Stappia indica: one gene and its partner. The protein of the gene in region 1 binds, or shares a complex with, the protein of each later gene. Links are inferred from orthologs where the notes say so. Each region holds a gene or a part of one and is shown on either strand. Other genes may lie near its edges.

What was found.
Region 2: the proteins of uvrA (region 1) and mfd are in contact, whole or in part, in a crystal structure (PDB 4DFC), measured with the Escherichia coli proteins. The link is inferred for Stappia indica from one-to-one orthologs.

The regions. Positions count from the first base shown.
Region 1 is NZ_CP046908.1:971,054-977,196, forward strand. What follows is about bases 1,517-5,074. They hold uvrA (excinuclease ABC subunit UvrA), read left to right. Parts: upstream 1,517-1,913; coding sequence 1,914-4,874; downstream 4,875-5,074. Also shown: lhpI (bifunctional Delta(1)-pyrroline-2-carboxylate/Delta(1)-piperideine-2-carboxylate reductase), read right to left, coding at 1-296; GH266_RS04515 (single-stranded DNA-binding protein), read right to left, coding at 572-1,156; GH266_RS04525 (hypothetical protein), read right to left, coding at 5,654-5,890; GH266_RS04530 (DNA helicase), read right to left, coding at 5,968-6,143. UniProt on the Escherichia coli protein: The UvrABC repair system catalyzes the recognition and processing of DNA lesions. UvrA is an ATPase and a DNA-binding protein. A damage recognition complex composed of 2 UvrA and 2 UvrB subunits scans DNA for abnormalities.
Region 2 is NZ_CP046908.1:310,278-316,889, reverse strand. Bases 1,621-5,647 are described here. They hold mfd (transcription-repair coupling factor), read left to right. Parts: upstream 1,621-1,946; coding sequence 1,947-5,447; downstream 5,448-5,647. Other genes in these bases: GH266_RS01495 (FtsB family cell division protein), read left to right, coding at 5,484-5,647; GH266_RS01505 (FAD assembly factor SdhE), read left to right, coding at 1,621-1,896. Also shown: ATP-dependent DNA helicase RecG, read right to left, coding at 1-1,400; more of GH266_RS01505, read left to right, coding at 1,600-1,620; more of GH266_RS01495, read left to right, coding at 5,648-5,873; pdhA (pyruvate dehydrogenase (acetyl-transferring) E1 component subunit alpha), read left to right, coding at 6,069-6,612. UniProt on the Escherichia coli protein: Couples transcription and DNA repair by recognizing RNA polymerase (RNAP) stalled at DNA lesions. Mediates ATP-dependent release of RNAP and its truncated transcript from the DNA, and recruitment of nucleotide excision repair machinery to the damaged site.

The DNA of each region.
Region 1 (6,143 bases):
ATCATCGCCACCATCTCGCCGGTGCGGGCATCGTTGAGCAGGTAGCTGGCCATCACCGCCGGCAGGCCGCGCGCGCCGTTGCCCGGCACCACCGTCGCCAGCTTGGTGCCGAGATAGCGCCCCGGCACCCAGGCCGGCATCAGGAGCAGCGTGCCGTCCGCCTCGCCCGGCACCTGGAAATCATGGTGATGGCGCACCGGGCTTTCGCAGCCGTCGCGGAACATCGTCCGCAGCGCCTCGATCAGCGGCCGCCATTCGAGAGCGGCGCGGGTGGCATCCGGATCGAGATGCAGCATGGGAGCCTCCGTGAGGGACCGGGAAGGATACGGGCGGACGGGAACGTCCGCCGGCTGGGCCAGCATGGTTGCACGCCAAACCCGGCGGCGCCAAGGCAGGATCGCCGCAACGGGGCAGCCCAGAGCGGGAGGTCGACGCGGGAGACCCGTGACGCACGCCGCCGACAAGGCCGGCGCGCCGGGCGAAGCGAAAAAAGCCGCCCCGAAACAGGCCGGGGCGGCACATGTCAGGTCTCGCCGGATGCGGGCCGAATGCGGCCCGGATCAAGGCTTGCTCAGAACGGGATCTCGTCGTCCATGTCCGAGCCGCCGCCGAAGCCGCCGCCAGAACCACCGGACCCGCCGCCGGAGCCGCCCGAGCCGCCGCCATACCCACCGCCCGAACCGCCGCCATAGCCGCCGCCCGAACCGCCACCGTAGCCGCCGCCGGAGCCGCCCTCATAGCCGCCGCCAGAACCGCCGCCTTCGACAGAGCGGCCGCCGCCGCCACCGCCACCGCCGCCCTCGCCGCGACCGTCGAGCATGGTCAGCGTCGAGTTGAAGCCCTGCAGCACGACTTCCGTGGAATAGCGCTCCTGGCCGGACTGGTCCTGCCACTTGCGGGTCTGCAGCTGGCCCTCGATATAGACCTTGGAGCCCTTGCGCAGATAGTTTTCGGCGACCTTGGCCAGGCCTTCGTTGAAGATCACCACGCGGTGCCACTCGGTGCGCTCCTTGCGCTCGCCCGAGCTGCGGTCCCGCCAGGTCTCCGAGGTGGCGATGCGCAAGTTGACCACCGGGCGCCCGTCCTGCATCCGGCGGACCTCCGGATCGGCTCCCAGATTGCCCACCAGGATCACCTTGTTGACGCTTCCCGACATTGTCGTCTCCTTGCCTGCCGGACGTTGCCGGCCTGTCCCTGAGCCGGCCGCTGTCCGGCCAGGCTCGTCGATGTGAGGCGGCCCGCCGACAGCAGCGGCGGGATCCCTTCATTGCATGCGGCACGCCCGCGCGCGCCGCATGGAGCGAACGGGAGGCCGGTGTTCATCCCGTGGACCTTAGCCCCGGGCAGGAGCCCGGCGAAAGGCCCGCGACCCGCGAACTGCGGTCCCGGCCCGCTTTTTGCGCGCACGCAGCCCGCTTTTCCACACGCTTTGTCGCAAAGGCGCCAGACGCGGGACCAAGACGCGGGCACATGACGCGGGCACATGACGCAGGCGCGTGGAGCAGGACGCCCCTTGCCCGACCCGCCCGCCCGCACCACATGCGGTCAATCTTGCGCGACAGTATATGTTCCTGATATGTTCACGCAATCGGATTCGGGATCGCCTGCGTAGAGATCTTTCGGAAAACGACCTGCCCCACCGGCGCCGGATGCGGAGCCGTTCGGACCCTTGGGAATCGCCCTGGCGGAATCGACGGATGCCGGTGCATGTCGTAGAAGGGCGGTGCTGTCGCCCGCTCCGCACGGCACTCCCGGCCGTGCCGGCCACGCTTCACCCCCGGACCGCCGGGGCGCTTGTCATTCCCGGCCTGGGCCGGGCCGTTTCACTTAAGCTGCCGCCGGCCCGCGCCCTCCCGCGCGGGGGCTGGCAGCCCTTCCAGACGCCGCAAGGCCGTCATCCAGGAACCGCACGCATGTCCAAGCCGCGTTCGACCTCCACGCCGCCCGCTTCCGCCGCCGACCGGCGCGTGATCAGCGTTCGCGGCGCGCGCGAGCACAATCTCAAGAATATCGACATCGACCTGCCGCGCGACGCGCTGATCGTGATGACCGGCCTGTCCGGCTCCGGCAAGTCGTCGCTCGCCTTCGACACGATCTATGCCGAGGGCCAGCGCCGCTATGTCGAGAGCCTGTCGGCCTATGCCCGGCAGTTCCTGGAGATGATGCAGAAGCCGGACGTCGACCAGATCGACGGCCTGTCGCCGGCCATCTCGATCGAGCAGAAGACGACCTCGCGCAACCCGCGCTCGACCGTCGGCACGGTGACGGAAATCTACGACTACCTGCGCCTCTTGTTCGCGCGCATCGGCGTGCCCTACTCGCCGGCGACCGGCCTGCCGATCGAAAGCCAGACGGTCAGCCAGATGGTCGACCGGGTGCTGGCGCTGGAGGAAGGCACCCGGCTCTACCTGCTGGCCCCGATCGTGCGCGGGCGCAAGGGCGAGTACCGCAAGGAACTCGCCGAGTTGATGAAGAAGGGCTTCCAGCGCGTCAAGATCGACGGCACGTTCCACGAGATCGCCGAGGCGCCCGCCCTCGACAAGAAGCTGAAGCACGACATCGACGTGGTCGTCGACCGCATCGTCGTGCGTCCGGACATGGGCGGCCGGCTGGCGGATTCGCTGGAGACGGCACTGTCGCTGGCCGACGGCATCGCCATCGCCGAATTCGCCGACAAGGCGCTGCCGGCCCCCGCCGACGGCGCCGTGCTGCAGAACCGCAACGAGACCCATGAGCGCATGGTGTTCTCGGAAAAGTTCGCCTGCCCGGTCTCCGGCTTCACGATCTCCGAGATCGAGCCGCGGCTGTTCTCCTTCAACAACCCGTTCGGCGCCTGCCCGACCTGCGACGGGCTCGGCACCACGCTCGCCTTCGAGCCGGAGCTGGTGGTGCCCGACCACACGCTCACCCTGCGCGAAGGCGCGGTGCTGCCCTGGGCCAAGACCGGCTCGACCTCGCCCTATTACGCCCAGACGCTGGACGCCATCTGCCGCCATTTCGGCGCCTCGATGGCCACCCCCTGGGCCGATCTGCCGGAGGCGGTGCGCGAGACGATCCTCAACGGCTCTGGCAAGGAAAAGATCGAGTTCGTCTATGACGACGGCGTGCGCAGCTACCGCACCGCCAAGACCTTCGAGGGTGTCGTCGGCAATATCGAGCGGCGCTGGCGCGAGACCGACAGCGACTGGGTGCGCGAGGAGCTGTCGCGCTACCAGTCCGACCGCCCCTGCCCGGCCTGCAACGGCTACCGGCTGAAGCCCGAGGCGCTGTCGGTGAAGATCGCCACCCGCCATATCGGCGAGATCTCGCAGCTCTCCATCCGCGATGCCGCCGCCTGGTTCGCGGAGTTGCCCGAAAAGCTGACCGACAAGCAGTCGGAGATCGCCCTGCGCATCCTCAAGGAGATCCGCGAGCGGCTGAAATTCCTCAACGATGTCGGCCTCGACTATCTGGCGCTGTCGCGCAATTCCGGCACCCTGTCGGGCGGCGAGAGCCAGCGCATCCGGCTCGCCTCGCAGATCGGCTCGGGGCTGACCGGCGTGCTCTACGTGCTCGACGAGCCGTCCATCGGCCTGCACCAGCGCGACAACGCGCGCCTGCTCGACACGCTGAAGCACCTGCGCGACCTCGGCAACACGGTGATCGTGGTCGAGCACGACGAGGATGCCGTTCTCACCGCCGACCATGTGGTGGATATCGGCCCGGGCGCCGGCATCCATGGCGGCGAGGTGGTGGCCGAGGGCACACCGGCGGAGATCCTGGCCAACCCGAAGTCGCTGACCGGCCAGTACCTGTCCGGCGCCATGGCGATCCCGATGCCGGCCGAGCGGCGCAAGCCGAAGAAGCACCGCCGCATCCATGTGGCGGGGGCGCGCGGCAACAACCTGAAGAACGTCTCGGCGGACATTCCGCTCGGTACCTTCACCTGCATCACCGGCGTCTCCGGCGGCGGCAAGTCGACCTTCCTGATCGACACGCTGTACAAGGCGGCGGCGCGGCGGCTGAACGGCGCGCGCGAGACCCCGGCCCCGCACGACCATATCGACGGGCTGGAGCAGCTCGACAAGGTGATCGACATCGACCAGTCGCCGATCGGCCGCACGCCGCGCTCGAACCCGGCGACCTATACCGGCGCCTTCACGCCGATCCGCGAATGGTTCGCCGGCCTCCCCGAGGCCAAGACGCGCGGCTACCAGCCGGGGCGCTTTTCCTTCAACGTCAAGGGCGGACGCTGCGAGGCCTGCCAGGGCGACGGCGTCATCAAGATCGAGATGCACTTCCTGCCCGACGTCTACGTCACCTGCGACGTCTGCAAGGGCAAGCGCTACAACCGCGAGACGCTGGAGGTGGAGTTCAAGGGCAAGTCCATCGCCGACGTGCTCGACATGACGGTGGAGGAAGGCGCGCGCTTCTTCGCCGCCGTGCCGGCGGTGCGCGACAAGCTGGAGACGCTGGCCCGCGTCGGCCTCGGCTATATCAAGGTCGGCCAGCAGGCGACGACCCTGTCCGGCGGCGAGGCGCAGCGCGTCAAGCTGGCCAAGGAACTGTCGAAGCGAGCCACCGGCCGCACGCTCTACATCCTCGACGAGCCGACGACCGGCCTGCATTTCCACGACGTCGCCAAGCTGCTGGAAGTGCTGCACGAACTGGTCGAGCAGGGCAACACGGTGCTGGTCATCGAGCACAATCTGGAGGTCATCAAGACGGCCGACTGGGTGATCGACCTCGGCCCGGAAGGCGGCGATGGCGGCGGCACCATCGTCGCGGCCGGCACGCCGGAGGACATCGTCGAGGCGCAGGCGAGCCATACCGGCCGCTTCCTGCGCGAGGTGCTGGAGCGCCGCCCGGCCCGCGGCATGAACGCGGCGGAGTAGACGCTTGGCCCCTGGCGGGCGAGGACGGCGGACGTGCGGGTAGCAGAGAAGCCGGTTACCTGTGCACGCCGCCACAGCCGCCGCACGACCACCTGACCGACCGCGTCGACGCCGTGAAGCGGAAAGATGTTCTTGGCCAGAGCCAGACCAATTTGCTAATGTTCATGGTGGACGGCCCTCTTGTTGGTGGCGTTCTTGCAACGACCCCGTTTTGGCACATTCGATGCCGTGGAGAAGGGCCGTCCACCCCATCATTCCGACCGCAGGCGTAGCCGCGAACCGGGGAGGCACGGCGCTGCGACCCTTGCCGAGCCCAGCCACCGACGCCCTCGGCTCGCCGGTCCCGGCTCGGCGCTTGCGCGCCGTCCGGGAAGACGCGGGGAAAGGACTGCGCGCGGGATGGCGGGCGAAACGGGGATACTGTCCGGCCGCAGGCGCTGCTCACCCTTTCGTCGGCTGCGCCGACATCTCCCCCTCATCTCTTCTTGTTGGGGGATGGCGATAGGGAGCGTGGAAAGGCCTGCGCGCCTAACCGCCGCTCTGGCAACCAATAGGCCCCGGCGCGCGCTTACGCTTGGCCGGGGTGACGGCCGAGAGGATGCGAGGCCGTGCGCCACCCACGGGGCGTCATCCCGGCCCTGCCTCACCCTCGGACGTCATCCCGGCCGCAGGCGAAGCCGGAGAGCCGGGATCCATTGGCAACCTCGGCAGGTGTGAGGCGGAAAGGCTTCTCGTCGCATCCATCAGGCATGGTGATGAAGGCGCCTCAACCGACTTTTTTATTTATAACCGTCGCTTTTCAGCTTCTTCATCCACTTTTCGAAATTCGCAGCGCCCCCGGCTCCAAGTCGCTTCTGAGGTCCCGACTTGAAGAAGGACACACGCTCGGCGATGAAGCAGCCCGCATTCGAGCAATTCAAGGTATAGGATTTTCCATCCTTCTTCAGGACAGCGTTGCCTGCCATGGCAGAGGCGGGAAGCACCAAGAGAAAGAGCACAAAAAACAACCGTCTCATCGAATTCTCCAGTATCTCAAGATTGAAAACACCTCGATCAAACGACGCCTCCTTGTGCGTGTCAAGAAAATCGGGGCCTACTTTCTTCCCTCCGTGACACGCAGCCGGCCCGCCTGCAGGAACACCGCCCGGTCGAAGAGCGAAAGGTCGAGCGGGTTGGGCAGGCGCAGGTCGGCAAGATCCGGCAAGGGTTTCAGCGCCGGATCAAAGGTGCGGTCGACCTGCGAGACGAAGACGAGCACCGCGCCGGAGC
Region 2 (6,612 bases), 660 kb from region 1 along the record:
AGCGGCACGGCGACCGTGGTGATCGGCTGACGGCCGGCGGGCTTTTCCGTCAGGCGGGAGACTTCCATGTCGCCGAAATAGGTGAGCACGAGCGTGCGCGGGATGGGCGTTGCCGTCATCACCAGCATGTCGACGCTCTGTCCCTTGGAGGCGAGCATCAGGCGCTGGTGGACGCCGAAGCGGTGCTGCTCATCGACGATGGCCAGGCCGAGATTGGCGAATGCGATGTCCGACTGGAAAAGCGCGTGGGTGCCGACGAGAAGGTCGATCTCGCCGGCTTCCAGCGCTGCCCGCGTCTCGCGCTTGTGCCGGGCGCCGTCTCGTCCGGTGAGGACGGCAAGTCGAATGCCGGCGGCCTCGCACAGCGGGGCGAGTGAGGCATGGTGCTGGCGGGCGAGGATTTCGGTCGGTGCCATCATCACGGTCTGGGCGCCCGATTCGATGGCGGCGGCCGCTGCGAGCAGACCCACCACGGTCTTGCCGGCGCCGACATCGCCTTGCAGCAGACGCAGCATGCGGATCGGCGAGGCGAGATCCTCCTCGATCTCCCGGACTGCCTGCGCTTGGCCGTCTGTGAGGGAATAGGGAAGGGCAGCCAGGATCTTTGCCTTCAAGGCTCCGTCAAATGTGCGGCCGATGCCCCGTGTCTGGCGCAGCGAGCGCCGCACGAGGGCAAGAGCAAGCTGGTTGGCGAGAAACTCGTCATAGCTGAGGCGCGTCAAAGCTGCGCTGTCCTCGCCTTGTTCGGCAAGGCGCGCCTCGTCCGGCCGATGCAGCGCGATCAGCGCCTCGCGGAACGAGGGCCAGTTCGCCCGCTTGCCATGGGCAGCATCCAGCCATTCGGGAAGATCCGGCACGCGCTCCAGGCCCGCAGCGATGGCCTTTTGCAGCACCTTGCCCGACAGGCCCTGCGTCAGCGGATAGACGGGCTCGACCAGCGGCAGCGTGTCGGCCTCCTCCGCCGGCACCACATGATCGGGGTGAACCATCTGTGGGCGGCCGTTGAACCACTCGACCCGGCCGGAGACGATGAGATCGGCGCCCACCGGCATGGACTTTTCCAGCCAGCTGGAATTGGCATGGAAGAACACGAAGGCGATCTCGCCGCTGTCGTCGTGGCCGAAGATCCGGTAGGGGGCGCGACTGCCGCGGGGAGGGGCCTGATGGCGGTCGATCCGCACCTCCAGCGTGACGATGGCTCCTTCCGGTGCACGCGCGATGCCGGGGCGCAGGCGCCGGTCGATGATGCCGCTCGGGATGTGCATCAACAGGTCGATGACATGCGGCTCGCGTTCCGGGTCCGTTCCCAGCAGGCTGACAAGCCGAGTCGCCAGCCTGGAGCCGACGCCCGGCAGGGACGAAACGGGAGCGAACAGGGGGTCGAGGATCGAAGGGCGCATGGACAGGAAGCGGGCCGGTCTTCTGGCTGGTGGACATGCTGCCAAGGGCACGGTCGCTGGAACCGGCGGCAGCCCCGTGCATTGAGTTTCACGCGGGGACCGCTATAACCCGCGCACGATCAGGGTTCTGTCAAGGCCGCACCCGTGCGGCCGGGCAGATGCGTCCCCAGCGGGCGCTGGCGAAGACAAAGGAAACGGCATGGCAGACCGCACGGTCACGTCCGAAAGCGAGCGCGACGACGACAACGCGCGGCGCAAGCGCATTCTCTATCGCTGCCAGCATCGCGGCATGAAGGAGATGGACATTCTCCTCGGCGGCTATGTGGGCGAGCATGCCGGGACGATGAGCGAGGCGGATCTTGCCACGCTGGAAGTGCTGATGGATGTCTCCGACCAGGAGCTGTTCGCCTGGATGATCGGGCGCAAGCCGGTCCCGGCCGAGCACGACACCGCGCTGTATCGCGCCATCGCCGCCTATCGCAGCAAGAGCAGCTAAACTCTCCGCCAGCCGCATGGGGCGTGGCTGGCCGGGCCGGGAACCGAATCGTGGTCGACAAACTCTCCCTCAAGGCAGGCAATGCCGTTATCACCGGCGTGCCGGACGGCGCCGAAGCCTATGTACTGGCGGCTCTCGTCAAGGATGCGGGTCCGGGCCTTGCCCTCGTCTTCGTCGCGCGCGATGCCAGCCATGCGCGCAGCGTGCAGGATGCGCTCGCCTATTTCGCGCCCGATTGCGATGTGCTGGACCTGCCGGCCTGGGACTGCCTTCCCTATGACCGGGTTTCGCCGACTTCCGCGCTCGTCGCCCGGCGCCTGACGTCGCTCAGCCGGCTTGCTGGCGGGAGCTCCGCGTTCGAGCGGCCGACGATCCTTCTCACCACCGCCAATGCCGCCTTGCAGCGCCTGCCGGTACCGGACTTCGCCCGCAGCCAGAGCTGGAGCGCCCGTCCGGGCAACCGGGTCGATCTCGGCGGGCTGGTCTCCTGGCTGGAGACCAACGGCTTCGTGCGCTCCTCGACCGTGCAGGACACGGGCGAGTATGCTGTGCGCGGTGGTATCGTCGATGTCTTCGCGCCGGGAATGGAAGCGCCCGTTCGCCTCGACTTCTTCGGCGACACGCTGGAGTCGCTGCGTACCTTCGATACCGAAACCCAGCGCACGACGCGGCAGATCAAGCATCTCGATCTCGTCGCGATGAGCGAGGTGGTGCTCACGGACGAGACCGTCTCGCGGTTCCGGAAGGGCTATGTGGCAAGCTTCGGCGCTGCCGACCGGGACGACATCCTCTATCAGTCGATCAGCGAAGGCCGCCGCTATGCCGGCATGGAGCACTGGCTGCCGCTGTTCCACGAGCGGCTCGCCACGCTGTTCGACTACTGCCCGGGTGCGCCCTTCGTTCTCTCTGCCGCCATCGACGACGTGGTGCGCGAGCGTCAGGAGCAGATCACCGAACACCATCAGGCGCGTGTCGATGTGCTGGGCAAGTCCTCGGGCTCCGGAGCGGTGCCGTACAAGCCGCTGGCGCCGGACGCGCTCTACCTGACCGGCGAGGAATGGGCGACGTCCCTTGCGGATGGTGCGAGCCTGCGTCTGTCGGCCTTCGACGTGCCGCCCGGAACGGGGCAGCAGGTGCTGGAGCTCGGCGGCCGGCAGGGGCGCAGCTTCGCGGCGGAGCGCTCCGCCGGCGACGTCAACGTCTTCGATGCCTTGGCGGCCCATGCCAGCGCCCGGCGCAAGGCAGGCGACCGCATCGTCATCGCCTGCTGGAGCGAGGGATCGCGCGAGCGCCTGTCGCACGTCCTTGCCGATCACGGTCTCGACCGTGCAGCGCCCGTTGCGACCGACCGCGATGCGCTGGGCCTGCCCAAGGGCATGGCCGCGCTCGCCGTGCTCGGCATCGAGCAGGGCTTCGAGGTCGACGGCCTCACCGTCATTTGCGAGCAGGACATTCTCGGCGACCGCCTGGTGCGCCAGCGCCGCCGCAAGGCGTCGGGCGCCAACGTCCTGACCGAGGCCGCAAGCCTTGCCCAGAACGATCTCGTGGTTCACGTCGACCACGGCATCGGCCGCTTCATCGGTCTGCGGACCATCGAGGCGGCCGGCGCGCCGCACGATTGTCTCGAGCTGCAATATGCCGGCGGCGACAAGCTGTTCCTGCCGGTCGAGAACATCGAGCTTCTGACCCGCTACGGATCGGAAGATACCGAGGCGCAGCTCGACAAACTGGGCGGCGGGGCGTGGCAGGCCCGCAAGGCCCGGATGAAGAAGCGGATCCTCGAGATCGCCGACGGGTTGATCAAGACCGCTGCCGCCCGGGCCCTGCGTACCGCTCCGCCCATCGTTCCGCCGGAAGGCGTCTACGACGAGTTCGCGACGCGCTTCCCCTATGACGAGACCGAGGACCAGCTCAACGCCATCGACGCGGTGTTCGAGGACCTTGCGTCCGGGCGCCCGATGGATCGTCTGGTCTGTGGCGACGTCGGTTTCGGCAAGACCGAGGTGGCCCTGCGGGCGGCCTTCATCGCCGCGATGACCGGCCGCCAAGTGGCGCTGGTGGTGCCGACGACGCTGCTGGCCCGCCAGCACTTCAAGACGTTCTCCGAGCGCTTCCAGGGCCTGCCGATCAATGTCGCGCACGCCTCGCGGCTGGTGCCGGCCAAGGATCTAGCGGCGACCAAGAAGGGCCTTGCCGACGGTTCGGTCGATATCGTCGTCGGCACCCATGCCCTCCTCGGCAAGGGCGTCACCTTCCGCGATCTCGGTCTGCTGATCATCGACGAGGAGCAGCATTTCGGCGTGAAGCATAAGGAGAAGCTCAAGGAGCTGAAATCCGAGGTGCATGTGCTGACCCTGTCGGCGACGCCGATCCCGCGCACCCTGCAGCTGGCGCTGACCGGCGTGCGGGAACTGTCGCTGATCGCGACGCCGCCGGTGGACCGGCTTGCTGTGCGCACCTTCATCTCGCCGTTCGATCCGGTGGTGGTGCGCGAGGCGCTGCTGCGCGAGCGCTATCGCGGCGGCCAGAGCTTCTATGTCTGCCCGCGCGTCTCCGATCTTGCCGATCAGAAGACCTTCCTCGAGCAGAGCGTGCCGGAGGTGAAGGTTGCCGTGGCGCATGGCCAGATGGCGCCGAGCGAGCTGGAAGACGTCATGAACGCCTTCTACGAGGGCAAGTACGACGTGCTTCTGTCGACGACCATCGTCGAATCCGGTCTCGATATCCCGACCGCCAACACGCTGATCGTCCACCGGGCGGACATGTTCGGCCTTGCCCAGCTCTACCAGCTGCGCGGGCGCGTTGGCCGGTCGAAGACGCGGGCCTATGCGCTGTTCACGGTGCCGGCCAACAAGTCGCTGACGACCACCGCCGACCGACGACTCAAGGTGCTGCAATCGCTCGATAGCCTCGGTGCCGGCTTCCAGCTCGCCAGCCACGACCTCGACATTCGCGGTGCGGGCAACCTGCTCGGCGAGGAGCAGTCGGGGCACATCAAGGAAGTCGGCTTCGAACTCTATCAGCAGATGCTGGAAGAGGCGGTGGCGCAGCTGCGCACCGGCGACGGTGCCGAGGCCGAGGAGACCTGGTCGCCGCAGATCCAGGTCGGGACGCCTGTTCTCATCCCGGAAAGCTATGTCGCCGATTTGCCGCTGCGCCTGTCTCTTTATCGGCGGCTGGCGGACCTTGCCGCGCCGGAGGAGATCGACGCGTTCGGCGCCGAGCTCATCGACCGTTTCGGTCCGCTGCCGGAAGAGGTGGAACACCTGCTGAAGATCGTCTTCATCAAGGGGCTGTGCCGCCGGGCCAATGTGGAGAAGATCGATGCCGGGCCGAAGGGCGTGGTCATCGCCTTCCGCAACAGCTCCTTCGCCAATCCGGCCGGGCTGGTATCCTATATCGCCGAGCAGGGCGTCCTGGCGAAGATCCGCCCCGACCAGAAGGTGGTCCTGGCGCGCGACTGGGACAGCGCCGAGCAGCGGCTCAAGGGCAGCGCTGCCGTGCTGCTCAAGCTGGTGCGCCTTGCGGAGGCAGAAACCGCTGCCGCCTGAGCCTTTCGCCCGGGCGGCAACCAACCATTAAGGCTGATGGCCGATAGTGATCCCGTCGAACTGTTCGTATCGAGTCGGGTCGCTTCCGTGCCGTTCAATTCCACTCGCCATCGCCGCCGTACCCTTCGCCAGCGCCTCACGGTGCCCGCGATTGCCGTGGGGCTTGTTGCCTACTTCGCCTTTCACGCGCTGAACGGCGAGCTCGGTCTCGTGGGCAAGGCACGGATCGAGCATCGCTATGCCGAGCTCGAGAAAGAGCTTGCCGTGGTGCGCGGGGAACGCGAAGACTTGCTCAGGCGCGTGATGTTGCTGCGCCCCGAAAGCCTCGATCCGGACATGATCGACGAGCGGGCGCGCGCAAGCCTGAACCTGGTGCATTCGCAGGAGCTGGCGATCCTGCGCCCGAGCCGCGCCTCTGCAGAGTAACCGAAAACAGGTTCAAAGCGAATTTTGAACCATCTTTCAGTTAAATTTCAAAAACATGTTCAATATCAGCAACATAATATGATTCTTGCGCCATCAACTTCCGGCTTTCATTGACTTTTCCCCTCGCGTACCTTCCGCTAGATTGCTGAAGGGGAAACGCAGTCCCGCAAGGGACGCAAAACCGAGACGAGGGACATGGCTGGAACGTCTGGCAAGACCTCCGGTGCACGCTCGAAGAGCGCTGCCCGGTCGAAGGGAGGGGCGGCCAAATCGTCGCCCGCGATCGTAGAGTTCACCAAGGAGCAGGAGCTGGGTGCCTATCGGCACATGCTGCTCATCCGCCGCTTCGAGGAAAAGGCCGGCCAGCTTTACGGCATGGGCCTGATCGGCGGCTTCTGTCACCTTTATATCGGTCAGGAAGCGGTCGTCGTCGGCATGCGCATGGCATCCAAGGACGGCGACCAGATGATCACCGGCTATCGTGATCACGGCCACATGCTCGCCATGGACATGGACCCGAAGGGCGTCATGGCCGAGCTGACCGGACGCCGGGGCGGCTATTCCAAGGGGAAGGGCGGCTCCATGCACATGTTCTCCAAGGAAAAGCAGTTCTACGGTGGCCACGGCATCGTCGGCGCCCAGGTCTCGCTCGGCACCGGCCTCGGCTTTGCCAACCGCTACCGCGAGAACGGTGCGGTCGCGATGACCTTCTTCGGCGATGGCGCTTCCAACCAGGGCC